Regions from separate parts of the Pelorhabdus sp. sgz311001 genome, predicted to be linked through region 2. Evidence: riboswitches for the same ligand, from Rfam matches in the RefSeq annotation. Region 2 holds a riboswitch; each other region holds the start of a gene.
What was found. A riboswitch is a leader RNA that binds a small molecule or an ion and turns the genes downstream of it on or off. The one in region 2 is predicted to bind thiamine pyrophosphate.
Positions count from the first base shown of each region.

Region 1: it holds a riboswitch for thiamine pyrophosphate, as region 2 does, so the genes downstream of both, thiW (energy coupling factor transporter S component ThiW) here and thiS (sulfur carrier protein ThiS) in region 2, are expected to answer to the same signal.
Region 3: it holds a riboswitch for thiamine pyrophosphate, as region 2 does, so the genes downstream of both, thiM (hydroxyethylthiazole kinase) here and thiS (sulfur carrier protein ThiS) in region 2, are expected to answer to the same signal.

Region 1 covers NZ_JBVXUT010000001.1:364,522-374,341, reverse strand. The annotation lists gene AC0MXB_RS01925 (RMD1 family protein) at 1-265, opposite strand, end outside; gene AC0MXB_RS01920 (4Fe-4S dicluster domain-containing protein) at 415-684, opposite strand; gene AC0MXB_RS01915 (2-oxoacid:acceptor oxidoreductase family protein) at 677-1,420, opposite strand; gene AC0MXB_RS01910 (thiamine pyrophosphate-dependent enzyme) at 1,404-2,192, opposite strand; gene AC0MXB_RS01905 (transketolase C-terminal domain-containing protein) at 2,205-3,278, opposite strand; gene AC0MXB_RS01900 (diguanylate cyclase domain-containing protein) at 3,473-4,441, opposite strand; TPP riboswitch at 4,633-4,741, shown strand; gene thiW (energy coupling factor transporter S component ThiW) at 4,994-5,527, shown strand; gene thiM (hydroxyethylthiazole kinase) at 5,508-6,338, shown strand; gene AC0MXB_RS01885 (response regulator) at 6,415-6,798, opposite strand; gene AC0MXB_RS01880 (ATP-binding protein) at 6,827-9,580, opposite strand.
Region 2 covers NZ_JBVXUT010000001.1:706,732-716,551, forward strand. The annotation lists gene AC0MXB_RS03655 (2-oxoacid:acceptor oxidoreductase subunit alpha) at 1-1,562, shown strand, start outside; gene AC0MXB_RS03660 (2-oxoacid:ferredoxin oxidoreductase subunit beta) at 1,562-2,422, shown strand; gene AC0MXB_RS03665 (hypothetical protein) at 2,671-2,814, opposite strand; gene AC0MXB_RS03670 (HEAT repeat domain-containing protein) at 2,910-3,362, shown strand; TPP riboswitch at 3,407-3,508, shown strand; gene thiS (sulfur carrier protein ThiS) at 3,580-3,780, shown strand; gene AC0MXB_RS03680 (thiazole synthase) at 3,783-4,562, shown strand; gene thiH (2-iminoacetate synthase ThiH) at 4,555-5,679, shown strand; gene thiF (sulfur carrier protein ThiS adenylyltransferase ThiF) at 5,692-6,303, shown strand; gene thiE (thiamine phosphate synthase) at 6,320-6,958, shown strand; gene thiC (phosphomethylpyrimidine synthase ThiC) at 6,982-8,286, shown strand; gene mutY (A/G-specific adenine glycosylase) at 8,417-9,484, shown strand; gene AC0MXB_RS03710 (hypothetical protein) at 9,513-9,752, opposite strand.
Region 3 covers NZ_JBVXUT010000005.1:156,800-166,619, reverse strand. The annotation lists gene AC0MXB_RS13560 (iron-containing alcohol dehydrogenase) at 1-395, shown strand, start outside; gene AC0MXB_RS13555 (trans-sulfuration enzyme family protein) at 414-1,721, shown strand; TPP riboswitch at 1,748-1,846, shown strand; gene thiM (hydroxyethylthiazole kinase) at 1,900-2,736, shown strand; gene AC0MXB_RS13545 (MTH1187 family thiamine-binding protein) at 2,737-3,045, shown strand; gene AC0MXB_RS13540 (thiamine phosphate synthase) at 3,042-3,749, shown strand; gene AC0MXB_RS13535 (hypothetical protein) at 3,840-4,277, shown strand; gene hcp (hydroxylamine reductase) at 4,455-6,080, shown strand; gene AC0MXB_RS13525 (hypothetical protein) at 6,278-6,475, shown strand; gene AC0MXB_RS13520 (hypothetical protein) at 6,669-6,860, opposite strand; gene AC0MXB_RS13515 (hypothetical protein) at 7,064-7,225, shown strand; gene AC0MXB_RS13510 (MFS transporter) at 7,432-8,637, shown strand; gene AC0MXB_RS13505 (CaiB/BaiF CoA transferase family protein) at 8,865-9,820, shown strand, end outside.

The DNA.
Region 1 (9,820 bases), 340 kb from region 2:
TGATAATCCGCTTATCAATGGTCCGCAAATAATTAATCAAGTCAGTCATCTCATGATGGGCACAATTAATAAAAACAACACTGCCAAAATGAAAGAGTCTCACGCGTCGTCCCTGCGTTTCTTTAATAATCCCCTTGAGCGCTTCCTCCTGCAATACTAAGGAATCTTCCCATTTCCATTTTCTGTTAATCCCAAAATGCGCGGCTATACTGTTTAAATCCAATTCATTACATAAAACAACCGCTTTAAATTCTTCACTACTCATAGAACCTCCAAATACTTTCTTACTGCCAGTTTAATCTTAAAACAATATTTTGTAACTAATTATATTTTCCATAGCACAAAAAATGTCCTGCCCAAAGTAAGTAAAAAAGTCATTGATACGAATCGAAAAAAAATAACCGGAACATCCGGCTATTTTTTTTCGATTCGTATGGCACAATCAGGACAAACCATTTGACACATACCGCAAACAATACAGCCTTCAATCCGCGGTTCTACGCGAGGCGTCCCATAGACCCCCACTTCCTTTGACCATTCAATGACTTTCGTGGGACATTTTTGTATACACAAACCACACCCCTTGCATAAACCAGGAAATCCAAGCCAAATTCCCCGTGGGTTATCGTAGCGAACTGACTTCCATTGTATCTTTCTTGTAGCGGTGTCCGCTTCTTTAGCCATTTTTGCCTCCTTCCACCAGCGCAGCAAACATTTCATAGCCTTTAGCTAGAGCTTGTTCATTCAATTCCCGCAGCTTAGGATCCTTCTGAAATTTATGGCCGAGTTTTTCTTCCAACGCTCGTTGAACAGCTTCTAAAGGCATAATAGAAGTCGCCGCAAGTAGCGTTCCTAAAATCATAATATTAAAAACACGAGGATGCAGTTCATTCTTGGCCGTATCATTAGCAGCAATGGCAATCACTCGTCCTACCTTGCGCGGAATTTTTCTTTCCTTATTCTCCGCGTTCTCTGCTTCATGAAAGTAAAAACAGCTTCGATTATCGCCTAAATCTTCTGCTGCCGTTTTAATCTCGGCTTGATCGGTCGGACAAGGTGGCGTGCTCTCAAAATACTGCAAACCAATGATCTCATCATTAACTTGCGCTGGCTCAATCAGCGAATTGTCATAAATATACAGAGTTTCTTCTCCGGCATAATGGCGTGTCCTAGCTATCGCTCTGGCGCTTAAGGCGATCAAAATATCAGCCGTCTCAAATTTAGGAGCGCCAATTTTCTCATCTGCTTCGGTAATTTGCAAGTAGGCCATAGAAATGCCACCACGTTGCTCAACACCAAAGTTAGGTATATATAAAGCTTCTTTACCTTCGCGATTTGCCGCTTCGGCAACGATTTCCGCAATAGATTGAATTCCTTGCCCGCCTTCGCCAGCAAGCAAAATTTTAAGGATTTTGTGCATGCTCTTCCCCCTTTGCTTCCGGCAATTTCAATTCGCCCACCTTAAAATAGGCTGTCATATCTTTTTCAACAAATCGCCAGGTTTGTTCGGCATTGGTTTTCCAATTTGTCGGACAGGATGACAGAGCCTCAATAAAAGAAATACCGCGACCAGCCATTTGATTTTCTAACCCCTTGCGGATAAATTTAGTTAACTGCTTAATATTAGAAATTGTACCTCTAGCTACATAAGCGCCTTCTTGACTAATAGCTGCTACCATTTCCGGTCCCAAAAGCGGCGGCCCCGCTTCTTCTACCTTTTTGCCATAGGGACTCGTTTCCGTTACCTGCCCTGGCAAAGTCGTCGGCGCCATCTGTCCTCCGGTCATAGCGTAATTCACATTGTTAACAAGAACAATCGTAATTTTTTCGTTACGTAAAACAGCATTTACTAAATGCTGACTGCCAATGGCGTAGCCACCGCCATCACCCATATAAGCCACGCCCACTAGATCTGGCCTAACCCGCTTAGCACCGGCAATAAAAGGAGTTGTTCGACCGTGATGGGTCTGTACGCAGTCGGCCTGAAAGAAATTCCAGCTAAGCAGGGAACAGCCAATATCACAGCCATAAAGCAGCTTATCTACAATGCCCAGTTCGTCAATTGCTTGTCCTAAGCATTTTAAAACAATCCCATGACCACAGCCAGGACAAAAACTATGAGGTTTAGAAGTTTCCAGCCAAGAAGCAGGGAAAGCAGGCTGAAAAATCTGGTCTTCAATTAATTCCTGCATGGACTCACCCTTTCATATTTCAAGTTTTGCCGTTTCCCGGTAAACCTCTTCCGTCGTAATACCAAGACCGGGGCGAAACACTTTAGTAATTGGCACATTTAGACCATAAAGCGCTTCTGTTACCATCCGATAAAACTGTCCTTCGGCCGATTCGAATAGCAAGAGGTGTTTCGCTTTTTGAACAGCTTGCCGCATTTGCTCAGCGGGAAAAGGACGTAAGGTAATGGGCCGAAAAAAGCCAATTTTCCGCCCCTCTTGTTGCAGAATTTTAGCGGCGGCCCGACAGGATCGACTTACAATGCCATGGCTTACCAGTATAACATCGGCCTTGTCACAATTCTCCTCTTCCCATTCCACGATTTGTGGCGCCATTTTTTGATAGGCGCTAAGATGCTCTTGCAAAACCTCATAGAGTTCTTCTTCCGTATTATAGGTATTACGATAATGTTCATAGTCTGACGCCGCGTCCTTCCCCACTAAGGGATAAGGCTTTACAAGTTCCATTCCCGCCTCAGTTGGATCATACACCGTAAGGGATTCGCGCATTTTCCCCTGGTAGCCGTCACCAAGAACATAGGCGGGAAAGCGATATTGCCAAGCTCGGTTAAAAGCTTTAATGGTATAATCAAACAATTCTTGATGACTCGCTGTCGAATAAACAATTCGAAGACCCTCACCATTGCCGCCGAAAGCAGTCAGAGTCGTCTCCTGTTGACCATAAATAACAGTTGCCGTAGAGGGGCCGCCGCGCTGCTGAATTACAAACACAGCAGGAATACGCATCATCTCAGCCATAGCCATCGGTTCCTGCATTAATACGTTTCCTGGTCCAGCTGTACTCGTAAAAGCTTTTTTTCCTGTCATTACAGCGCCAAGCGTGTAATAGCCTGCTGAAAGCTCATCTTCTGTCTGCAAAAAAAGTTTATTAAAATCAGGCGCATATTTTGTCCAATACTGCATGACCTCTGTTTGCGGTGTAATAGGGTAGCCGAACAAGGCATCGGCCTTCGCCGCCAGCGCCGCCAAGGCGATTGCCTGATTGCCAGTAATAAAGCGACGCCCTTTTTCCAATGTTTCTTTAGGCATATCATCCCTCCTATGAACTCCTTACATAGATAGCTTTGACCAATCTCTTAAGTCTATTCATAAGATATAAAAAATCCCCAGCCGCCAACCTTTCAAGCTCCTGACCGAAACACTACACCGCAACAATAAAACAAGCCGGAAAATCCGTTACTGGATTTCCGGCTTTTATATTTCAATTCGATTTTAAAATTTTTCTACTTTGCATAGGAAAGATAGGTTCTACCGCCAGATCGCTTAGCTGCATACATAGCATGATCCGCATAAGCAATCAAATCAGCAGCACCTTCGGCGTCATCAGGAAAAAAACTTAGACCAATGCTGATCCCAATTTCTACTTGACTGTCTTCTCTTGTGATCGGCTCTAAACAATAATTTAGCAGTCTATTCGCAATACTATACGCTTCCTCACGTTCAGACAGATCAGACAGAATGGCAACAAATTCGTCGCCAGCTAAGCGCGCGGCAAAATCCTTCGCTCTCAAGGTACGACGAAACCGCTCCGCCAGAACCTGTAATAAAAAATCACCGGTATTGTGACCAAAGCGATCATTTACTTGCTTAAAATCATCAATATCCATAAACAGCACCGCAAAGAAACGTTTATATTTTGTTCCTTCGCCTACGGCTCGCTCCAGCATTGCTTCAAAAAAGCGACGATTCGGCAGGTTAGTTAGCGAATCATAAAAAGCATATTGATACATAAGCTTTTCATTTTTACGTCGTTCGCTAATATCACGCGTAACGCCAATAAATCCTTTGGAGCGTTTTTGCGAATCCAAAAGCGGATTGACTGTCACTTCCAGCCAAAGCGTATACCCTGCCTTATGATAAGCTTCTACTGTATAAATAAAACTTTGCTTATTTCGCTCTTCAAGGGGCAAAGCTTTACGCTCTTCATATTTTTTCTGCACTTTTCTCACCGAATCTGCTGTAAGAAGAGTAAATAAAGAACGTCCAATCAACTCCTCCGTCTGATAACCAAAAACAGGCTGAACCGCAGGGGATACGTAAACAAATCGAAAAGCTTCATCAAGTTGCCAAATCACATCCAGGGAATTTTCCGCTAAAAAGCGATACATCTGTTCGCTTTTCCCTAATTCCTCATTGATTTTTGTTAGCTTGTTACAGCGTCTCTGTAATTTTATGATTTCAATGGATTTCATGGTTTTCCTCCTACAACCTTGTTCCTGCTCTATCTATTAAAGATTCTCTATGATTTTCCATTATATTTTTTTCGAACCTTTTCGACAGTTTCCTGCTATTTTATATCTTTTAAAAAACTTTCTATTTTGTCAGAGTAATAACAGCGCTGTTCATTGCGATTCTTGCCATCTTATGCTACAATAAATGAAAATAAATTGAGTAGGGGAGCTTGTAGTGCAGGCTGAGAAAAAGTAATCAAACTTTGACCCTTAAACCTGATTTGGATAATGCCAACGTAGGAAAAGTTTCGCTTGTACAAACAGGGTAACCGCTTCGGTCTATCCTGTTTTTTGATTTACCGGCAACAAGAAAAGATGACGGAGGAGCGTCCGGCGTCAGAACAAACCGACAACTAAATAGCGAGGGAGCTTGTGTTTCAAGCTGAGAGGAAGCTTTTAAGCTTCGACCGACCTGCAGCACACCGCAGGAGAGCTATTTAGTGTATCAGTATATCCTTTTTTAAGAACTCTCCTGAGCGAGTCGCTGCCGACCAAACTCAAGGAGGTTTTTTTATGCAAAAAAATTCAAAGGTACTAAAATTAGTTATGCTATCGATGCTAGTCGCGCTTGGTGTAGTCATTTCTCCCATTTTACGCATTGAAGGCATGTGTCCTATGGCGCATTTTATCAATATTGTTTGCGCTGTTTTGCTAGGTCCATGGTATGCGCTGCTCTGCGCAACGCTCATCGGGGTCATTCGCATGATGTTTATGGGCATCCCGCCGCTTGCTCTGACAGGTGCGGTCTTTGGCGCTTTCTTATCAGGAGTTTTCTATCGCGTATCAAAAGGCAATCTTTTCGGCGCCGTAGCGGGCGAAGTCATTGGCACAGGCATTATCGGTGCAATCGTATCCTATCCGGTTATGGCTTTTATCTATGGCAAAACTGGCCTTACTTGGCTCTTCTATGTACCGCTTTTTCTGTGCGGCACTTTAATCGGCGGAACAATCGCCTATTTCTTCTTAAATTCACTGAAACGATCTGGTATGCTAGTAAATTTCCAACGCAACTTAGGAGCGAAAATTTATGATAAAGTCCAGGCTTAATGTAGCTGATTTACTTACAATTAGGGAACAAATTCGTCACGAAAAACCATTAATTCACTGTATCACAAATCCTATTTCTATCAATGACTGCGCCAATGCGATCCTCGCCGTAGGCGCTAAACCAATTATGGCCGAACATCCTTTAGAAGTGGAAGCGATTACAACGCTAGCAGGTTCTTTAGCTGTAAATCTGGGAAACATCACTGATGCGCGTATGGCATCCATTCCTCTGGCAGGAAAAAAAGCCTTAGCACTACAGCACCCCATTATTATTGACTTAGTTGGCATTGCCTGCAGCAATCTAAGGCTTCAATTTGCCGAAACTTTCATTACGCAGTGCCGCCCTTCTGTCATAAAAGGCAATATGTCGGAATTAAAAGCTTTGGCAGGCGTAAAGAACACTGCTTTGGGAATTGATGTAGGCATTCAAGATCAAATTACCGAAAATACTTTAATTGCAAATGCCGCCATTGTAGCTGCCCTAGCACAAAAAACAACTTCTGTCGTTGTCGCTTCAGGCGTAATTGATTTACTTTCCGATGGACACCATACCTACGCTGTGAAAAACGGCTGCGAAATGCTGTCCTTAGTGACTGGCACAGGCTGCATGCTAAATGCTCTCATCGGCACTTTTTTAGCAAGTCAAAATATCCTGGGCAGCGCCTTGCTCGCTACAACGCTCTTAGGCGTCTGCGGCGAAACAGCCATTCAAACGAGTGGCCCCGGAACTTTTCGTTCCAGCCTGATTGATCAACTTTATACCCTTACCGACGAAACGTTCCAACATAAAGCAAACTATTTTTTAATATAATAAAAAAACTGCTTTCAGGAATCTCCTAAAAGCAGCGTCACCTAAGACTGCCTTGTTCCAGGCAGTCTTACTATTTTTATTTTGCCTCACAAAAACTAGCCTCATTTAAAACAATGTCTATAGCACTTAAAAGCTTCTCCGCCTGAAGCGGTTTTATAATATAATTCTTAGCCCCTTCCTGCAAAGCTTCAAAGATTACGTGTTTTTGACCTAAGGCACTTACAACAATGACTTTTGCCAAAGGATCTATTTTCATAATTCCCTTTAATGCCCCGATCCCCCCCAATCCGGGCATCGTTAAATCCATTGTAACAATATCCGGGCCGCATCTTGGATATTCTTGTATGGCGTTTTCGCCGTTTACGGCCTCCGCTACTACTTCATGCCCGGCTTTTTCAAAAATCTTGCGCAGCACTGTACGCATCATTAAAGCATCATCTACAATCATTATTCTTGCCATAAGTTTTCTCCTTTATATTATATGTCGTTTATCTAATAGCAAAACCATCTACGTCGCTCGCTTTTCTATGCGGCAAAAAGAAAACAAATTCAGTTCCCTGTCCAATCGCACTATGAATCTGTACGGTCCCATGAAGTTGCTTTAACTCTGCTAGAACCGCAGAAAGTCCCACACCGCGTCCTGCTAATTCAGTAACTTTGGGAGCGCCGGAAAAGCCTTCAGCAAAAACAAGCTGCAACTTTTTTTGCTCATCCATCCCTGCCAATTCTACTGTTGTACAAATTTTTCTTTGCAACGCAATAGAGCTGATTTGCTCTGAATCCATTCCCCTGCCATCATCACGAATATGTAACCTCATGCCCTCAGCATCGTGATGGATCCAACAACGCATATGGCCGATTTCATCTTTCCCTTGCACGATTCTTTCCTCTAAGGACTCTAAGCCATGCACTACAGCATTTCGAAATACATGACCAAGTGATTTAATAAATTCTTGATAAATAATTGGATCGACGAGATTCTCGCCGCCTTCAATAACAAACGGTTTAATCACTTTGCCATTTCGTTCCGCCAATCCTACCGTATACTCAGGATAAGATTGCAATAATTCTTTAAATGGCTTATACCGCAGCTTTCTTAGTTCAGGAAGTAGGAAACGACATTCTTCCGGCGGTAAAAGCTCTTGCACTTTCGCTTCTAGTTCTAATAAACGTTCACTTTCAATAACCAAGCGATTTTCTTGTTCAAAAAAGCTCTCTCCCAATATCTCTTTTAAAATCGTCATATCTTCCTGCAGCCATTCTTGTAAGGTTGCAGGTGGAAAAGCAGCAAGGGTTGCTTGCAAAGCCTGATCGCTTGCTCCGGCTTTATGGGCGCAAAACTTCCCTAACCAATCTTCCATCTCGTGTAGTTTTGCCATCAAGTGCTTCATGCGAAGCTGCCCAAACGTTCCCTTAAAAGTATGGACCGTTCGAAATAAGGCAGAGCAAATATCTGTAGTGGTCTGTTCTTCTTTGAGTTTTTGTCCGATCCCCTCTTGGCAAAAAGCATTATATTGCTTCACAGCAGCAAAGAAGTCATCGGCATGGGTAACAACATGAACCACCATTGATAAAACATCTCGCTCTGCCTGAATTTGCTGTTCCATCGTTTTTTGAAGAGTAAGATCTGTAAGAATCACCATAATTCTTCGATCCCAAAGCTCTTTCTTGCCTTCAATTAGCTTATAGGCAAGCCCAATAGATCGATTTCCTAGCATAATTTCTTCTGGCAAAAGCGAAAGATAAGTTTTTCGCACCATCGTACGTTGTTCTGTAAAGACCTTAGCAAAGAGATTAACTATAAAATCTTGCTCGGTTTCATTATCCGGATAGAGCAATACAGAAATATTCTTACCGCCAATTGGGCCAGAAAAAATCATTTCACATTCAGCGCTGTATTCCTCATTAACTGTAAGATCAGGACCGAAAGAAAGAAATCCTTGTCCAGCATGGTCTAATAGGCTCTGTAATGAGGCAGTTCGTTCCGCAATTTTTTTCTCCAATTCTTTATTCCATTCTTCCATGCAAGCATGAGACCGCTGCACTTCTTCATACATTTTCTGCAAAGAATCAAGCGTAGTGTTAATCGAATTTGTCAGAAAAGCCATTTCATCTTTCGAAAAAAGCCGCCCTCGCACCGCCCAATCGCCCTGACCAACGCGCTGCATAACACCACTCAATTCATAGACAGATCTACGAACTGACAAATCAAATCCTAAGAAAAGATAGCAAACAAGAAATAGTACAGCCCCTGAAAAAACCACTACACCATCACGATATTGACGATAACGGTCTACTCGCTCTGCTAACATTTTTTCTGCAACCTGTAAGGTACTTTTCTCCATGTCTATGGAAGTTTGTATAGCCTGAACGCCTGCGGCGGCAAGTAATTCCGGCGGAATCGGTAATCCCTGCTGCCCTAATAGGTTTTGTTCCACATTCCAAGTAAAAATCGGTACAGAATCAGTCAGTGCCGACTGTAGGGTTTTTAATTCTTTTTCTACTAGCTCATTATGCCGAAATATAAGCTGGATATCATGACTAACCTGCTCTAGTACAGACCGCTCCAGCCCAACAATCTGCAGTAAACGATTCTTGCTGTCTTCGGAAAAACCACTCTGGGGCCGCTGTACCGCAAGAGCTTTCGTTACAGTCAAATAGTCCATAAGCTGAGGCAGTTTTCTTAAGGTTACATCAATAAGGTAAGATGTAGTAAAGTCTGAATCCATCGTTAGATTAGAAGCATAGCCGACATGTTGCATCAATTCATTGATCTCTTCAATCCAGCGACTATCTAAGTCTAACTCTGTCTGATTCTGGCTTTGCTCTAATTGCGTCGCTGCTTTTCGTTTCCCCCAGTCTTGTTGCACTAACTGTACTTTCCAGTCGGTATCAAATTGATTTCCAAGATGCTTCTCTTCCTCAACTACCTTGGCCAAAGCTTGATCAACCTTAGCCCTCTCTTGCTGCAAAGCTTGGCTATGTTCATCTGTTTGCGACAAATACTCATAATGAACTGTACGATAAGACTGAGCTGCTGCTAATAAATCAGTTAATACAATTTCATAGTGAATCCCCATACGCTCTTTTTCCGATAATTCGATCGTCCGATTTAACTCGGCTACCAACATATAAATTAACACAAAAGCCTGAATAAAAATAAGAAGCCCAATGATCGTAAATTTATAAGCGTATTTTAGTCGATTCATAAAGCGTATTGCCGGTTCCAATAAACGATTCATTCTTATCACCTGACCGTTTTTTCTCGACTATACCAAAGCACTAGCCTTCAAGTCCTATTTTAGGCTAATATAGCTTAAATCAGGTGAATTTGAGGTTAATTTTTTGTAAAAATTAGCCTTACTTGTCAAGCTATAGTATAATTAAACAGGAAATCGGCCAAGTATACAGAATTCCTCTCTTATCTTCTTTTAAGTTCCACCTAAATATTTTAAAATATATTTAAATAATCCAAATTGGGG
Region 2 (9,820 bases):
ATGATGAAGAGCTGGATTTTCTCGGCGCTTTTTCACAGCCCGCTTGGGATCAAAATATAAACAAACTAAAACCTGGGGCTGTGGCCTTGTATGATGACGGTGCTGTCAAACCTGATTTAGTGAAATTGCCTGAAGGAGTTCAGGTTTTTCCTGTTAAGTTAGTTCAGTCGCTAGAAAGTGGCGATGAGAAAGTTATGGTCAATAGCGCTATGCTTGCTGCTTTTTGCGCTTTAACCGGATTTTCTAGTGAAGCAATTCTTCATGTTTTCGCTAGCGAGTTTACAAAAGCCGATGTGCTAGAAAAAAACATGTCGCTGTTTCATAAGGTTTTTACTGCCGTGCAAGATGAATATAAAGTTAGCAAGCAATTTCCTTTTGCTTTTGAAAAAACTGACCGCAAGAAAATGCTGATTAATGGCAATGACGCGATTTCGCTCGGTGCTTTGGCGGCAGGTGTAACTTTTGCTGCAGGCTATCCAATGACGCCTGGCTCCAGTGTGCTTACTTATCTAGCAGACCACGGGGCTGCCTACGGTTTAGTTTTCAAGCAAGCTGAAGATGAAATTGCGGCAATGAATATGCTCATTGGTGCTGGTTTCGGCGGTGTAAGAGCAATCGGCGCCACGAGCGGCGGCGGTTTTGCTCTGATGGTAGAAGCGCTAGGGTTTGCGGCGCAAGCAGAAATCCCTGTTGTAATGGTACTGGCCCAACGAGGTGGCCCAAGTACTGGTTTGCCTACGCGGACAGCTCAGGCTGATTTGAATTTCGTCTACTATTCCTCGCAAGGAGAGTTTCCTCGCTTGATTGTAGCGCCAGGTGATGTAGATGAGTGTTTCTATGAAACCTTTCGGGTTTTCAATTTAGCTGAAAAATATCAAATGCCTGCCATTATTCTGACTGACAAATATTTGGCGGATTCCAGCTGGGTTCAGGACTTTTTTGATCAAAGCGGCCTTGCAATTGAAAGAAGTTTGGCTGATGAGGATTACTTGGCGAGCCATCAACCTTATTTACGATATAGTTTAACGGAAAACGGCGTATCGCCGCGGTCTTTTCCCGGTCAGAAGGGTGGTCGTCATATAGCCACAAGTTATACTCATGGCGCTGACGGATTTTATAGCTCGGGAAACCGGGAATATGCGGCAGAAGAACCAAGCATTACGGAAAAAGGTACTGATAAGCTATTTAATAAGGTTGAAGATTTGCTTAAGGAAATTCCTTCTGTCAAACTGCACGGTCCTGAGGTGGCCGATTTGACGGTGATTGGTTGGGGATCTTCTAAAGGCGCGATTTTAGCAGCGATGGATGAAGTAGCGCAACAAGGAGTTTCTGTGAATTATTTACAAGTTTTGTATCCTTCGCCTTTTCCCACAGCGGCCGTTGAGGCTGTTTTACAAAAGGCGAAAAAAACATTGTTGATTGAAGGCAACAAAACAGGACAGCTTGGCTTGCTCTTGGGTTCTTATACCGGAATAAAACCAGATTTTACTTATTTTAAATATGACTCTAGACCATTTAGTGTTAAAGCTATCGCCGATAAAATCAAGGAGGTGCTAGTATAATGGATCAATATACTTTACCTTATGTTCCTACATGGTGCCCAGGCTGTGGTAATTTTGGTATTCATGCCGCTTTGAAAAAAGCCTTTCAACTGCTTGAATTAGATCCGGAACAGACGGCTCTCGTTACAGGAATCGGTTGTTCCAGCAAAATAAGTCAATATGTGAATACATACCGTATTGAAACGCTTCACGGTCGTTCGCTGCCTGTGGCTACAGGATTGAAGTTAGCTAATCATAAGCTGACTGTAATTGCCGAAGGCGGCGAAGGCGACGGCATGGGCCTTGGAATGGGGCATTTTATCCACACAGCACGGCGAAATTTAGATATTTCCTATTTTATTCATAACAACCAGATATATGGCCTAACTAAAGGACAGGCCTCGCCTACAAGTGATCTAGGGGCGATAACGAAATTCACACCGCCGCCGCTAGGTAATTTAGAAAAGCCTGTAAACATTGTTCAACTTGCTTTGCAGGCTGGCGCGACTTTTGTTGCTAGATCCTATTCAGCCGACCTGGCGCATTTGAGCGAAACGATGGCTATGGCAATTCAGCATAAAGGTTTTGCTGTTGTCGATATTCTGCAACCTTGCGTATCATTTAATCATGTTAATACGTATCAATGGTATCAAGAGAGAATCTACAAAGTGGATACCTTGTCCGATTATGATGAAACTGATTTTGCTAAGGCTAGCGCCATTGCCGGGCAATGGGGTGATAAAATTCCGCTTGGCGTTATCTATCAGACTGATAGAATGACATTAGAGGAATCCTTGCCCGCTTTGGCGCAGGGAACACTTATCGCCAGAAACTTGAGTCAGCCGAGTTCGGTGCTTTCGTTAATGGAAGAGATGGCGTAAGTCCCTTTTAGTAGAAGTAATTCCACCAGTAGGGATGGTAATTCCACCACCAGCGGCGACATGTATGAAAGTATTGATAAGGGTAGGCGCAGCCTTTACCCCAAAAATAGTTTTTCTGGCATTTGGGGCATTTCAGTCGCATAGTTTCACCACCATAGCTTTTTTGTAGCTTATGCGTTTTTGAGTCGTTTTGTCTCAAACCAATAAAAAGAACAGTCAGGCTGCTTAATTGAGCCTGACTGTTCTTTTTAAGTTGGCAGAGAGTTTTTACAGGGGAACTTTTTCTGTTCTTTGACAGTCTCAGTATCTGTTTTTGCTGATTTTTGCACTGACGCTTCTGCCGGACGCGATTTTTTTTGCGGCTCAGAATTGGCCATATCTTTAAAAGTCATTGCCCATCCTTCTTTCCTATTGTTTTTCTTACTATAGCCTAAACTTACAAGAGTTATACGAAGAATAAAAAAAACGTAAGCGGGTATGGTAAGAAGTGAAGCAGAAGATTGAGGTGAAGAAAGTGCGGGGAAAAATTTTTAGCAGTATATTAGTAGGGCTCATTTCAGGCCTACTTATCGCAGTTGGCAGCTTTCTGTGGCTTGACCGTCATTATATTCAACAGCGAGCTGTTATGACACTTGTACAAACAAGCATGGATAATCCAGCCATACAAGATATGTTGGCGGCGCAGGTTTTGCGCTATCTGAAATCGCCCGAGGGAAGCCAGGAAATGTTGGAGTATTTAAAGCGACCGGAGGTTGCTAAGGTTTTGGCAGAGCATTTAGAAAGTCCGGAAGTAAGGCCGCAGCTTGTGCAACTTTTTAACCAGCCTGATGTTCGTCGGGCTTTTATCGCTTCTTTGGCAAAAGAGCCTGAGTTTAAAATTTTACAGGCCCTTAGCGAATTTGCCGAAGATACAAATCAGGCACAGGGAAGCAGTCAATAGTTCTTTACAAAGCGATAAGGCTGTACTATAATACAGATAAATTAATAGTTCGCTAGGGGAGCCGGTTGGCGGCTGAGAGAAAGATTTTTCGACCCTTTGAACCTGATCTGGTTAATACCAGCGTAGGGAAGCACGCACTTAGCTTGGTTTAAGCTCGCGCCTATGTTGGATCGCGAGCTTTTTTATTTGCGATTTTTTAGCAAGTGAGGTGAGGCGAATGCAAATCCGTTTGAACGGAGCTGAGGTTGTTTTTGCAACAGAAGTTTCACTAGAAGAGTTATTATTGCAGCAAAAAATCAATTTGGACACAGTCATAGTGGAATTAAATCAAACAATTATAAAGCGCGACGAATTGGCTCAAACAATTGTTAAAGATCAAGATACGATTGAAGTGTTGCGCTTTGTCGGAGGCGGTTAATTATGCAACAGCAGGAAGATTTTTTTGAACTTGGCGGGAGAAAGCTCTCTAGTCGCTTATTTATTGGCTCAGGGAAATATAGTGATGATAGGTTGATACCGGCTATTGCCGAGGCATCTGGCGCCGAAGTGATTACAGTGGCACTCAGGCGTATTGATTTTCAAGCAAAACAAGATAATATTTTAGAAAATATACCAGATCATATGCAATTACTGCCCAATACATCAGGCGCTAGAACAGCAGAAGAAGCGATTCGTCTGGCTCGTTTAGCAAAAGCGTCCGGCTGTGGGAATTGGATTAAAATTGAAGTTATTTCTGACAGTAAGTATTTGCTGCCTGATGGTTATGAAACTGTAAAAGCTGCCGAGGTTTTAGCGAAAGAAGGTTTTGTGGTTTTGCCTTATATCAGCCCCGATTTAATGGTGGCAAAAGCGTTAGTAAATGCCGGAGCTGCTGCTATTATGCCTTTAGGCGCGCCGATTGGCACCAATCGCGGCTTGAAAACGAAAGAACTAATTCGAATTCTCATTGAGGAGATTTCACTCCCGATTATCGTTGATGCAGGGATTGGAGCGCCGTCTCATGCCGTAGAAGCTATGGAAATGGGTGCGTCAGCTTGTTTGCTGAATACGGCGATTGCTAGTTCTCCCAATCCATTCTTAATGGCAAAAGCTTTTGGTCAGGCAGTAGCCGCCGGACGACAGGCCTTTTTAGCTGGGTTAGGCGTAGATCAGACTCTAGCGCGAGCGTCGTCGCCGCTTACAGGGTTTTTACATGAATAAGGGTAGCGTCTTTGACGCCCTGCAAGAGTATGATTCCTTTGATTTTCCGGCATTTTTTGCCGCTGTGTCGGAGCAGGATGTAGCGCAGGTATTGCGCAAGGATCATCTCTCCTTAGCCGATTATATGAAGTTGTTAGCGCCAGCTGCGGAGGCTTTTTTAGAGCCTATGGCGCAGAAGGCTAAGGATCTTACAGCACGCCACTTCGGCAGAACGATTCTATTGTTTACGCCAATTTACGTATCTGATGTTTGCAGCAATCAATGCCGCTACTGTGGCTTTAGCGCTTTAAATACGGAGCTCAAACGCAATCATTTAACCTTAGAAGAAGTAGCGCTTGAGGCGCAAGCTGTAGCAAAAACCGGATTAAAACATATTGTTTTTTTAACGGGAGATGCACCGCAGATTGCTTCAGTGAACTATATGGAAGAATGTACTAAAATCTTTCGGAAATATTTTTCCTCTATTTCCATTGAGGTTTACTCCTTGACCAAAGCAGAATATGAACAGCTTGTCCAAGCGGGCGTTGATAATATGACCATGTTTCAGGAGACTTATAATGCGGCGCTTTATGATACACTACATCTGAAAGGACCGAAAAAAGATTACCGCTTTCGCCTCGATGCGCCGGAACGGGCTTGTCAAAGCGGCATGGCGTCGGTTTCGATCGGGGCCTTGCTTGGACTCGATCAATGGCGGCAGGAGTGTTTTAAAACAGGGCTTCATGCAATGTATTTGCAGACGAAGTATCCGGCGGTAGATGTGAGTATTTCGGTTCCCCGCATGCGGCCTCATACGGGTGAATTTCAGCCACCTGTCGCTGTGACCGATAAAAATTTGGTCCAATATATTTTGGCCTATCGATTATTTATGCCTTACTCTGGTATTACGATGTCATCGCGTGAAACTCCAGTTATGCGGGATCATATGATGGGAATCGGTGTAACTAAAATGTCGGCAGGGGCTTGTACTGTTGTCGGCGGACATATAGCGCATCAGAAAAATGCGGGTCAGTTCGACACGTCGGATGAACGGGATGTATCTGCCATGAAAGACGCTATCTTACGGCAAGGTTGTCAACCAGTTATGAAAGATTGGCAGCCCCTTTGGAGCAGGTAAAGGAGGTCTCTTGTGAACGCTTTCGAAACGTCTTTGGCGAGAATGATTGGCTGTGAGGCTTTAGCTAAGATTCAAAGTTTTAAAATTGGTATAGCCGGAGCTGGCGGGCTTGGTTCGAACTGCGCCGTTCATTTAGTGCGCAGTGGTTTTATCGATTTTACGATTGCTGATTTTGATGTGCTTGAGCCAAGCAACTTAAATCGTCAATACTACTTTTCCCGGCAGATTGGTTCTTTAAAGGTTGAGATGCTGCGGGAAAATTTGACGGCCATTAATCCGGCGGCGCAAATTCATACAGTAGCTCAAAAACTGGATACTGATGATTTTAGCAGGGTTTTTGCGGATTGCCATGTGGTCATTGAAGCCTTTGATAAGGCCGAATATAAGAAGAAAGTTATTGAAGCGTTGCTTTCTTCCGACAAACTGCTTGTAGGGGCTTCCGGACTTGCGGGCATGGGCGACAGTGACGCGATTACGATTCACCAGATAAAAGAACGTTTCTTTTTAATTGGTGATTTAGTGACAGGTGTAGGAGTGGATCAGCCGCCTTTAGCGCCGCGTGTGGCAGTGGCAGCGGCTAAACAGGCTGATGTAGTTTTGCGATACGCTTTAGGCATGATTTAGGGAAAGGAGTATTTTTATGAAAAAGCAAGATTGTTTGGGAACAGACTTGTATGGATTGACTGGTGAAGTTTATTCCCAAGGCCGTAGCAACATAGATATTGTCACAGCCATGTTAAAAGCAGGCATTCAAATTATTCAGTATCGGGAAAAAGAGAAAAAGCAGCGCTATAAGTATGAAGAATGTCGCCAGATTCGCGCTCTTACGCAAGAATATAACGCGACCTTTATTGTAAATGACGATATTGAAATTGCCAAACTTGTGAAAGCTGACGGGGTACATATTGGACAAGAAGATCTACCAATTGAATTGGTCCGTCAAATTGTGGGACCTGATATGATAATCGGTCTTTCTACCCATTCGCCACAGCAAGCGCAAGATGCCGTCAAACGGGGCGCTGACTATATTGGCGTTGGTCCAATTTTTGCTACTAAAACGAAAAAAGATGTGTGCAGTCCAGTTGGTTTTGATTATCTTGATTATGTCGTAAAAGAGATTGATCTTCCTTTTGTCGCAATCGGCGGTATTAAAGCTGATAATATTAATCAAGTTGCGGCTCATGGAGCAAAGTGTATTGCCTTGGTAACCGAGATTGTCGGCGCTGACGATATTGCCGCCAAAGTTATTGAGATTCGAAGAAATATGAAGCAAGCTTAAATAACAATAGAAGGAGTGTTACTATGACTTATAGTACGCAAATGGATGCAGCGAGACAAGGAATTATTACCGAACAAATGAAAGTTGTCGCACAAAAAGAAGGCATGGATGTTGAAAAGTTGCGAGGCCTTATTGCGACAGGCAAAGTAGTTATCCCTGCTAATAAGAATCATAAAAGCCTCAGCCCGGAAGGCATCGGTGAAGGACTGAGGACAAAGATTAATGTAAATTTAGGCGTATCGAAAGATTGTTGCGACTTAGATAGCGAAATGGAAAAAGTTAAAAAAGCCGTTGAATTAAAAGCGGAAGCCATCATGGATTTGAGCTGTTACGGCAAGACGCAGGAGTTCCGTCGCCGCGTGCTGGACTATTCGCCAGCCATGATCGGAACTGTGCCGATGTATGATGCTGTTGGCATGCATGATGCAGACCTAAAGGATATGACAGCCGACCAGCTCTTTGAAGTCGTGGAACGCCATGCAGCCGATGGCGTAGACTTTATGACGATTCACTGTGGTTTAAACCGGGCGACAGCCGAACGAGTCAAACGCAATCGTCGCTTAACTAATATTGTGTCCCGCGGCGGTTCGCTGCTGTTTGCCTGGATGGAATTGAATCAAGCGGAAAATCCTTTTTATGAGCAGTATGATCGCGTACTTGATATTTGCGCCCGCTATGATGTGACAATTAGTTTAGGCGATGCTTGCCGCCCTGGTTCGATTCATGATTCAACTGATGCAGCTCAAATTGCTGAGCTGATGACTTTAGGAGAGCTTACTAAGCGTGCTTGGGAGAAAAATGTACAGGTCATGATTGAAGGACCCGGTCATATGGCTCTCAATGAGATTGCGGCGAATATGGTCCTAGAAAAACGTCTCTGTCATGGTGCTCCTTTTTATGTGTTGGGACCACTAGTGACTGATGTGGCTCCTGGCTATGATCATATTACTAGCGCTATTGGCGGTGCTATTGCTGCAGCTAACGGCGCCGATTTTCTCTGTTATGTGACACCAGCGGAACATTTACGGTTGCCTAATTTAGAAGATATGAAAGAAGGTATTATCGCTTCGCGAATTGCTGCTCATGCGGCTGATATTGCCAAAGGCATTCATGGAGCTAGAGATTGGGATAATAAAATGAGCAAAGCAAGAGCCGATGTGGATTGGAAGACCATGTTTAATTTAGCCATTGATCCCGAAAAAGCCAGACGCTATCGTCAGGAATCGGCGCCAGAAGAAGAAGAAACTTGTACGATGTGTGGTAAGATGTGCGCTATGCGCAATATGAATAAGATTTTAAACGGTGAAGAGGTCACTGTAAAAGACTAATTTTTGCCTAATAAATCTTTATTAAGGAATATTTATATAAGATAAAAAAGACTTGTCTTTACGAGACGAGTCTTTTTTACTATAATAAACTGTATTGAATTTTTTATTAAAAGAGGTAAGGGGGAAGATCATGGAGCTAGCCAAAGCTTTATTAACTTGGTACAAAGCGGAAAAGCGAGATCTTCCTTGGCGGCGAGATCAAGATCCTTATAAAATATGGGTATCTGAAATTATGTTGCAGCAGACGCGGGTGGAGGCGGTTATTCCTTATTTTGAGCGTTTTTTATCCCGATTTCCGACTATTGAGAGTTTGGCCGCTGCGCCAGAAGAAGAAGTTCTGCAATACTGGCAAGGCCTTGGCTACTACAGTCGGGCGCGTAATCTTCATAAAGGCGTACAGGAAGTAGCTGCTGCTTACGGCGGGAAAATTCCCGTTTGTCCAACTGAAATCAAAAAATTGGCTGGTGTTGGCGACTATACAGCCGGTGCGATTGCCAGTATTGCCTTTCAAGTGGATTGTCCTGCTGTGGATGGCAATGTTATGCGCGTATTCAGCCGTCTTTTTGCTGTTGCGGAAGATATTAGTACAACAGCAGTAAAACGAAAAATTACTAAACTAGTTCACGATCAATTACCTCAAGGCGAAGCTGGCGACTTTAACCAGGCACTAATGGATTTAGGGGCTGCTGTATGTATACCAGGTAACCCGCGGTGTCAGTTTTGTCCGCTAACTGTATATTGTGAGGCTTTTAAGCTTGAAAGGACAAAAGAACTGCCCATAAAGCGGCCCAAAAAGCAGCCGCGTTCTGTCTATGTTACAGCGTCAGTGATTGTTTATAAAGAAAAATATTTAGTAATACAACGGCCTAAGACGGGACTTTTAGCGGGTATGTGGCAGTTTCCGGCGCAAGAGCTAGAAAGGCCGCAAGTTCTTGCGGAGAATGCTTCTTTTTGGGAGACGCAGGGAATTCAATTTGAAACGGGAGAGTTTCTTTGTGCGCTGACTCACACCTTTTCCCATATTCGCTGGTACTTGGAAGTGTATTGTTATAGCGCCAAAGTGATTCCCAAGGAGCTTGCTGCCAATTCTCCTGTTAAGCGTTGGTTGACTTGTTCTGAACTTAAAGATATTACTTGGGCAGGACCCTATGGTAAAATCGCGGCTATGATACTAGACAGAAATAGCCCCACTGCCTAGGGCAGCGGGGCTATTTACAGCTATAAAGTTATTTGGCTTTCGCCGGATCTTTTTTCTCTTTTCCAGCCTGACGACGCGAAAGTTCTTTTGTTACCATACGATAAGCCCCCCAGAAACAGAGGGGAACTAGAATAACTTTTACTGCTAAGTCAAGGGTTTCGTTGGATGGGTAAAAAAACATAACTGTTAAGCTGTAAATTGTAGAATAGACCAAATAGCTGAAATGCCATAAAACAAAACCAAGTGCAAGTGTATAAATGTATTTCAATGTGACAGCCTCCTTGTAACATCAAGTCTAATTATACTTGATACCTTGTTCGTTGAGCAAGTCACTTC
Region 3 (9,820 bases), on a different contig from region 2:
TTAGTCATGCCGATGTTGCTTCAGTGCATTGCATGGCGGAAGCCTTGGGGAGTCTGTATGATGCGCCGCATGGTATGTGCAACGCCATATTACTGCCTTATGTGATGGAATACAATCTGCCATCGGTGGAGTATAAGTACGCACGAATTGCCCGCGCTATGGGAATTGACGAACAGGATGACGCGAAGGCTGCGCAACAAGGCATTGAACATATTAAGGCCTTGTCGCAAAAAATCGGGTTGCCTGGGATACGGTCTTTAAATATCGACAAGGCAGATTTCGAACTTCTGGCGGAAATGTCGGTGAAGAATGGTTCGAATGACAGCAATCCGCGAGTTATAACCAAGGAAGGCTATATGGCCTTGTTTGATAAGGCTTACAATGACGGTTATTAAGGTATGGGAGAATTCACTATGAAATATGAAACAATGGAAGCTGCGATGCGGGGCGAGGCGAGGCGTAACTTTCTCATGCAGTGCTCAAGCAAGACCAGACTGGTGCAAGAACCGGTTATGAATCCTTATAAGGTTCACGGCCATCCCAATCCCGCCGGGCTTGGCGATGCAGCGCAGTTTTCACAAACGGGTTCCTGGGGCCAAAGTTCTGTTTTATTTCCTACCCTGGAAGCCTATCGTATCGCTGATGAATGTGGCAAAGCACCCTATGGCGGGGCGGAATATGGCATACCTCAAACGCCGGAAGCAGATGCTGTCTGCAGAAAAATCGCGGCGCTTCATAATGGCTATGGAGCGGTTATTTGTCCATCAGGCTTGTCGGCAATTTCGACAACTTTAGCCGCTTTTTCACCGAAAGCAATTTTGCTTCCTGATTGCGTCTATGGACCGATGGTACGTTATTTAAATAGAAGAAAGATCACTCAGATTCGTTACCCGGCAGGTGCATCGAAAGAAGAATTTTCGGCAGTTTTATGCAAAGCGCATCAGGAGTATCCCCATAGAGATGATCTCATGATTTATCTAGAGGCGCCGGGCAGTGGTACTTTTGAAATTCCCGATATCGACGGAATCATTGCTATAGCAAAAGCGGCAAATCTGCGTACTGTTATGGATAATACTTGGGCAAGCCATGTTCGGTTTAAGCCCCTTAACTATGGCGTGGATATTGTTATACAAGCTACAACGAAGTATGAAGGCGGTTACGGCGATACGCCATCAGGCGTTGTCATTACGAAGCATGAAAGTGACTGGCAGAGTATTTCCGATGAATTGCGCGCTGCTGGCAATGGTGCAGTAGCACCAACGACCTGTTCCCGGCTGTATCATCGTATCGATTCGGCTACAGAGCGGCTTGACCGTCATGCTGCCACAGCGCAGCAACTGATAGAATGGTTTAGCAAGCAGCCTTTTACCCGCGAAGTTCTGTCGCCGACTCTGATATCTTCCCCTTACTATGAACGCTTCCAGCATTATTTTCATAAAGGGAATGGTTTGTTTAGCGTGGTTTTTTGCTCTGATCTAGCGAGCCGACAGCTTGAAGCTTTTATGGATGCTTTAAATCTGTTTTGGATTGCGGAAAGCTGGGGCGGACATTTGTCACTCGTACTGCCTGTACATGGTAAGCGGCAAGTTACGCCGCTACCGGACGGCTTTATTTTACGGTTCCATGCGGGACTCGAAGCGTATCAAGATCTTGTGGCGGATCTTACCCAAGCGGCAGAGAAACATTTACTTTGCTCGGCAGATACTACATTGACAGAATAGATGAGAAGTGATACGTTATAGAAAATAATAGATTGCGGGGGGACTCCTTAGAGTTGAGAAGGTAAAACCTGACCCTTTGAACCTGTTAGTTAACGCTGACGTAGGGAAGCAATAGGACAGTGCGAAAGATGCTTACCGAATGCAGGTGAGCATTTTTTTTGCATGGAAAGAGGGCAAAATGATCGATAAGAAAAGTATTCAAGCGCAGATGATACAAGCCGTAGAAACAGTACAGAAAACAAATCCAATGGCAGGATCGATTACAAATTCTGTTACAATCAATTTTGTGGCAAATGCGCAGCTCGCTGTCGGTGGTGCAGCGGCTATGGTGTATTTGCCTGATGAAGGGGAGTTTTTAGCGAAGGCGGGCGGCGCTACTTATATTAATGTCGGCACACTTCTTCCCGTTTACGAGGAGACATTGCCGCGTACCGCCAAAGCTTTGTATGAGGCAAATAAACCTTGGGTGCTTGATCCTGTTGCTGTGGGCATTGGCGAGCTAAGAACAAAACTATTGCTTCAATTTAAAGAGTATAAACCGAGTATCATTCGAGGCAATGCTTCAGAAATTATTGCTTTAGCTGGTTTATGGAATTTAGCAGGAGGAACTGAGGCGTCAAAGGTGCGCGGCGTTGATTCGACTGACTCTGTCAATACTGCCCAAACAGCAGCTGTTGCCTTGGCGAAATGGACGGGCGGCGCTGTTGCTGTATCAGGAGAAATCGATTTAATCACAGACGGTGCCATCGTTGCTTTTTCTCAAGGCGGGTCAACTTTTTTGACTAAAATTACTGGGGCAGGCTGTTCTCTAGGCGGTGTTGCGGCAGTTTATCTTACAGCGGCATCACCCTTTATTGCAGCGCTTACCGCTACAGCGATTTACAATTTAGCGGGACGTCGTGCGGCCGAGCAGGTGGATGGTCCAGGACATTTTCAAATCCAGTTTCTTGATGAATTATATAAGGCCACAGCAAGCGAGATTGCTGATAATCCTTTTGATATTAAGGAGGTATAAATGATGAATACTTTAGTTGCTGTTGCTATTGCTCCCTGCGGCGTAGGCGATGAACTTGCTCCCTATGTAGCTGAAGTGGTAAAAGTCATTCGCGAATCCGGTTTGCCTAATCGTACTACTGCCATGTTTACTGAGATCGAAGGAGAATGGGACGACGTGATGCAAGTTGTTAAAGCGGCAACTTTTGTACTTGCGGCGAAGGGGATTCGTACCGAAGTCGTTCTAAAAGCTGATATACGCCCTAGCTTTACTAATATGATTCAGGCGAAGGTGGAAAAGGTCAACGAAATTTTGGAGGATGAGAAATGAGTATAAGAACAAATTTAGATATTTCAGCCTATCTTGTTGTTGGTCCAGAAAATACGAAGAAGCGTCCTGTAGCAGAAATTGTTCGTGATGCTGTGGCGGCTGGTTTTACTTGTGTGCAAATTCGTTCGAAAGTAGCTTCTGCCGCTGAAATGATTGAACTAACCCGTCAGGCAGCCGATGTTATTAAAAGTCTTGGTAAATCAAACACTGTGGCCCTTCTTGTTGATGATCGCTTAGATGTTGTTTTGGCGGCAAGAAAGCTTGGTGTAAAAGTGGATGGGATTCATGTTGGTCAAACTGATATTCCTGTAGATGTTTGCCGGGAATATCTCGGCAAAGATGCGGTTGTTGGCTTATCGGCTAGAACGCATGAATTGTTTGATTATATTACAACGGCTGATGTGAGTCAGATTGATTATTTTGGCGCTGGCCCTTTACATGAAACAAAAACAAAACCCGATTGCGGCATGGATCACAGTGGAAATGTGATTACTAGAAGCTTTGATGAAATCGCAAAATTGGCTAAGCTTAGTCCCATTCCCGTCGTAGTGGGTGGGGGCGTTAAACTTGTTGATATACCGCAGTTAGCCCAAACGGGAATCGCAGGCTTTTTTGTTGTATCGGCCGTTTCTGAAGCGGATGATCCAAAGGGAGCAGCTACTGCGTTGGCCAAAGCCTGGGATGAGGCTAAAGGGCAGCGGTGATATAGCTAAGCCATTATTTGGGTAGTATAGTCATAATTTTGTCATATTTCTAGTTTATACTTACATTAGTAAATAGTGGAGGGATAAACTATGAATCAAAAAGCGAAGAAATTTATTGCTTTCTCTTTATTGGCCGGAATTATGCAAACAGGATTGTTTATGAGTACCTCCGAAGCATCGCCTGGTGACGAGTGGCGGATGCGTCATGATGAAGCTTATACACAGGAAGATCGGCGCCATAATGAAGCGATGCAGCGTTGGAGTTTTGAAAGTCGGAGTCATTGGCGGGAAAGACAGCGTGAGGAAAGAGAACGTCATGAACGGTTTATGGAACGTTTCCATGAAAGAGAGCGGCAACATGATTTAGAGATGGCTCGTCATGAGCGCGAAATGGCTCGGCGCGATCATGAATCCTGGCGAGCATGGAAAGATCGCCAAGAGCTTGAAGAGCAGCGGCATAATGAGGCTATGCATAATATCGCCGCTTTTCTAATTGGGCTTGCTGTTGGCTCAGCTTCTAACGGATGAGCTTCTCAGTTGAAAACCTACATTGTATATCGAAACCTAATGAAAAAGCTGCCGAAGGCAGCTTTTTTAATTTGGAAAATTTACGATAAAAAAGAGGGATTTTGTCTTATAATGACAAATTTTATTAATAGTCCACAAAATAAGTAATTTTCAAATAATTTTGAGGAGGTTTTTTTAGTGAGTATGTTTTGTTATCAGTGTCAGGAAACCGCAAAGGGAACGGGCTGCGAGGTGCGGGGAGTCTGTGGCAAGACCGCCGAAGTAGCAAAACTACAGGATCTACTCATCTATACAGTTAAGGGAATTGCTCATGTGGTTGTTCACGGAAAATTAAATCCGGCTGAAATGGCTGAAGTAAACCATGAAGTTTTAAAAAGTTTATTTATTACTATTACAAATGCGAATTTTGATGAGATAGCTATTGAAGGACAAATTCATAAAATGCTGGAACTGCGCGACGCCTTAAAAAAGAAAAGCGGTTATTCTGATGAGATTGATGCAGCTTCTTTTACTGTTTCTACGAAAGAGTCGCTGCTGGCAAAAGCGAATAGCATCGGCGTATTGGCGACAACGAATGCGGATATCCGGTCTTTGCGCGAATTAATCATTTATGGTCTAAAAGGCATGGCTGCTTATACGCATCACGCCCTGCAGATTGGCAAAGAAAATCCCGCAATTTATGCTTTTATCTATGAAGCGCTTGATGCTACACTGCATGATCGAGCCGTAGATGAACTGGTTGCCCTTACGTTAAAGACAGGTGAACTAGGCGTAGCAGCTATGGCGCTATTGGATGAAGCGAATACGAGCAAATATGGCAACCCAGAGATTACAAAAGTAAATCTTGGCGTGCGTGAAAATCCGGCTATTTTAATTTCTGGTCATGATTTGACAGATTTGGAGCAGTTGTTAGAGCAGACGCAAGGAACGGGTGTAGATGTATACACTCATAGCGAAATGCTGCCTGCTCACTATTATCCTGCTTTTAAAAAGTACGAGAATTTAGCAGGTAATTATGGCGGTTCCTGGTGGCGACAAGTTGGTGAGTTTGAAAGATTCCACGGCCCTATTCTTTTCACAACAAATTGTATTGTGCCGCCTAAAGTAGAAGAAGTAAGGGAACGGATTTTTACGACAGGTGCAGCCGGCTATCCAGGGTGTATGCATATTGCCGCTGATGCGGCGGGGAAAAAAGATTTTTCGCCGATTATTGCTATGGCGAAAACGTTAAAAACACCGGAAGAACTTGAATCGGGAACGATTGTCGGCGGGTTTGCCCATGGACAAATATTAGCTCTTGCTGATAAGGTTGTTGAAGCTGTAAAATCAGGCGCTATTAAGAAATTTGTTGTAATGGCAGGCTGTGATGGCCGGATGAAGTCAAGAGAGTATTATACTGAATTTGCCGAAAAGCTGCCGCAAGATACGGTGATTCTCACGGCAGGCTGCGCAAAATATCGTTATAATAAACTGCCACTCGGTGATATTGGCGGGATTCCTCGTGTTCTTGACGCCGGACAGTGTAATGATTCTTATTCATTAGCGCTTGTAGCGCTTAAGTTAAAAGAAGTATTTGGCCTCGATGATGTAAATCAGCTGCCCATTGTTTATAATATTGCTTGGTATGAACAAAAAGCCGTGATTGTACTTTTAGCATTACTTTATTTAGGTGTTAAAAATATTCATTTAGGTCCAACTCTGCCAGGCTTTTTGTCACCGCAGGTTGCGAAAGTTCTTGTAGAGAATTTTGGGATTGCGGGCATTAGTACAGTAGAAGCAGATTTGGCAAAATTGATCGGCTAGAAATTATTGTTTTGCAAAAAAGCGAGAGAACTTTTCAGTTCTTTCGCTTTTTTTGTAAAATCCCTTTTATAATCCAGTACATCTACTTTATTAAGTAATAAAAATTATAGCTGGAAAGCAACTTTTAGGACTAAAGGAGGAAAGGAAAAGGTGTCTTTTCAGAGAAGAATATTATAAATATAAAAGGGGGAATGTAAATGGAAAGACCAACAAGAGTATTTACCCCAATTATTTGGACGAATGGTTCTGAAAAAATTTGTTGCAGTAACTTCGGTTTTGCTTTTCAGGATAAAAATGGCGTTGCGCATCGGATGGGACCAACATTGCAACGAGTCATAAAGAAGCTTGAGAAAATGGAACGATATGATATTGCAGAAACTTTACGTAATTCGTAAGTGATTATTCTGCAAGAAAAAAGCGGCAAGGATATTTTCCTTGCTGCTTTTTCTCGCATGTGGTATTATATGGAACGTATCGACTGCCTAGTCAGTCGTTGATAGCCGACTATTCTATAATAATCTTTTCTTTTTTACGATTGATCTGGGCTTTAATCGGCAAATTCAAAAAAAACAGCTTACTCGCTAAACGTTAGAGACGTACGATTCTTACCGGATTATTTTTTTGTAACTCGCGGCCTTTAGCGGAGAGTTCTACAATATAAGCAGGCCCTACATCAAGATCATCACCTAGATAGTGTAGAAGGTGGTCAGAAGGGTTTGCTTTTTTTGTGACTTGATTTAATTGACTAGGAGAACTATTGGAAATTATATCAATGGGCATTACACTAACCTCGCCTATAAATAGTATCTTGCTATTAATATGCTATGTTTTTTTTTGATTGTCAATATAAAGATTTATATAATTCAAAAGAGTAATAGTAAATTTAAAATTTAAACAATAATCATTATCATTTACAAAGCGATTTTGTAAGTATATAATAAAGGCAGTTAAAAAACTTGCTGCTTTTTAGGGAGATGATTACCGTGGCAAACGCTTACTGTCATGAAAAATATTGCAATGTATCAGAAGAAGAAAAGGATCATATTACAGTAGAAAAATCTTCGCAGAATAGCGTATTTTTAGGTTGGCTGTACATGGCTGCTGTTTTAGCAGGTGCTATTCTCTTAGATAATCTTCTATTGTAATTACTTTAGGGAATCGAACTAGGTTATTTTCCTGCCTGAGCAATCAACACTTCATACTGTTGGTTGCTCAGGCTTTCGTTTTGCTGCTTTAAGCAAAATTTTATATGATTTGCTTTGTTTTTTCATTTGTGAATGTGTTAAGCTTAGGTTAGTTAAATGATATGAGAAAACTGAAATATTTTCAGTAAACAAAGGAAGTTGGATCTTTGGTTGCAGAGTGGAAGAAAAGTTTGGCTGTTATGTGGTTTGTTCAAGTCATTGGAACAATTGCTATTACTGGAATGATTTCATTTTTACCGCTATATGTTTCCCACTTAGGAATCAGCGACCCTGGAGAAATTGGTTTATGGGCGGGTGTCCTCATGGGTGCATCTTCTTTTGCGGCGGCTATTTCTAATCCTTACTGGGGAACTGTAGCTGATCGCAAAGGTCGTAAACCCATGGTGGAAAAAACATTACTACTGTTTGGCCTGATTATTATTGCTATGGCATATGTGGCTAACGTATATCAACTGCTAGCTTTACGTATTTTTCAAGGCCTTTGCGGGGGATTTGTCGCCGCTTCCACAGCGCTTGTGACAAGTATGTCGCCGCGCGATAAGATTGCTTTTACTGTCGGTTTGTTTCAGACTGCTATGATTGTAGGCGGCGCTGTCGGTCCGATGCTTGGCGGTGTTATTGCCGATCACTTTGGCTACCGTCAGCCGTTTTTTGTTTTTGGCATTTTGTGTCTTGTGGCTTTAGGGTTAAGTCATTTGGCAGTCAGGGAAAAATTCACGCCGGTAAGGCGTGCTAAAAAAGAATCGATTTTAAAAAGTTTCAGTTATTTTTGGGCGCTGCCTGGTCTTGGGGCTATTTTATTTATACAGTTTTTGACGCAGTTTGCCACACAAAGTATCGGCCCCATTCTGCCAATTTATATTCAGTCCATGGTGACTGGAACAGAACTTCTTGCGAGTATTTCCGGAACGATGATTGCTATCGGCGGGGTAGCTAGTGCCTTGGCATCTTTAAGTATGGGTTTTATTAGTCGCCATGTTTCCCATGGTAGAATTTTGCTCGTTGCAGCTTTAGGTGGTGCAATTACTTTTGTAGGTCAATTATTAGCGCAGGATATTATAACTTTTGGTTTGTTGCGCGCTTTGAATGGTCTGTTTATTGGAGCGATGATTCCCAGTTCCAATACGCTGTTAACGCTGTTGATTCCTGAAGAAAAACGCGGTGTCGCTTTTGGAATTACCAGTTCAGCGGCTTTGCTTGGCAATATGCTGGGGCCCTTATCAGCTGGGGTCTTATCCTTACATTTTTCGTTATCCTCTATTTTCTGGGTCACGTCGGTTCTGTTTGTGACTGCTTTCGTTTTAATGTTATGCTACGATAAACAAGGGTCGTCCCATGAAATTAGAGAGTAATTTCATTTTGAAAATGAAATATACATACTAAAAATGAATTTTGTGAATTTATCGGCAAATTGATTGGGTTTTATTGCTGAATATGCAGGATGGAAAAGAAAAGTAGAATAAGCAGTATCTCATATATGAAATGTTTGATTGTGAAAAGCAGCGGATTCGCTGCTTTTTTTATTTGGCATGATTGTTGCAAATATAAGATTCTATAAATTCTTATAGGAGATGATTGTATGACGCAAAATCATGGTGCTTTGGCGGGATTAACAGTTCTTGATTTAACAAGGGTACTAGCAGGTCCTTTTTCGACAATGATGCTTGCCGATATGGGGGCCAATGTTATCAAAATTGAAGAAGCTGGTAAAGGCGCTGACGAGCGGCACATGGGACCGTTTCAAAATGGTGAAAGCGCTTATTATATGAATTTAAATCGGAATAAAAAAGGTATTACGTTAAATTTGAAATCCCCTAAGGGAAAGGAAATTTTTAAAGAGCTTGTTAAAAAAGCTGACATTGTCGTTGAAAACTACCGACCTGGAACGATGAAGAAGCTGGGGCTTGATTATGACGTTCTTAAGGAAATTAATCCGCGTATTATTTATGCGGCTGTATCGGGTTTTGGCCAATATGGTCCTTACACGAAACGGCCTGGCTACGATATTATCAGTCAGGCTATGAGCGGTTTAATGAGTACTACCGGTTGGCCTGGCGGCAATCCAACTCGTTCTGGTACGGCTATGGGCGATGTATTAGGCGGTCTTTCCGTAACTATTGGGATTTTAGCAGCTGTTAACAGCCGCTATCAGACGAATCGGGGACAAATGGTTGATGTGGCGCTAGTCGATTCGGCAGTGGCTAGTTTGGAAATTATTAATATGATTTATTTTGTAGAACATCGTCTGCCGCAACGTATTGGCAATCGCTATGAATCGGTGTATCCGTATGACTCTTTCCAAGCGAAAGATGACTTAGTTATTATTGGTGCTGGCAATGATAAACTCTGGGGGTTATTTTGCCAAGTGATTGGTCAGCCAGAGCTCATTGAAAAACCAGAATTTCTTCATTCTAAAGATCGCGTTCAAAACCATGTGGCAATTAAAGAAATTGTTGAGAGCTGGACGAAAAACCGTACTGTAGCGGATATCGTTGATACACTGCTAACTGCAGGGATTCCCGCAGCGCCGATTTA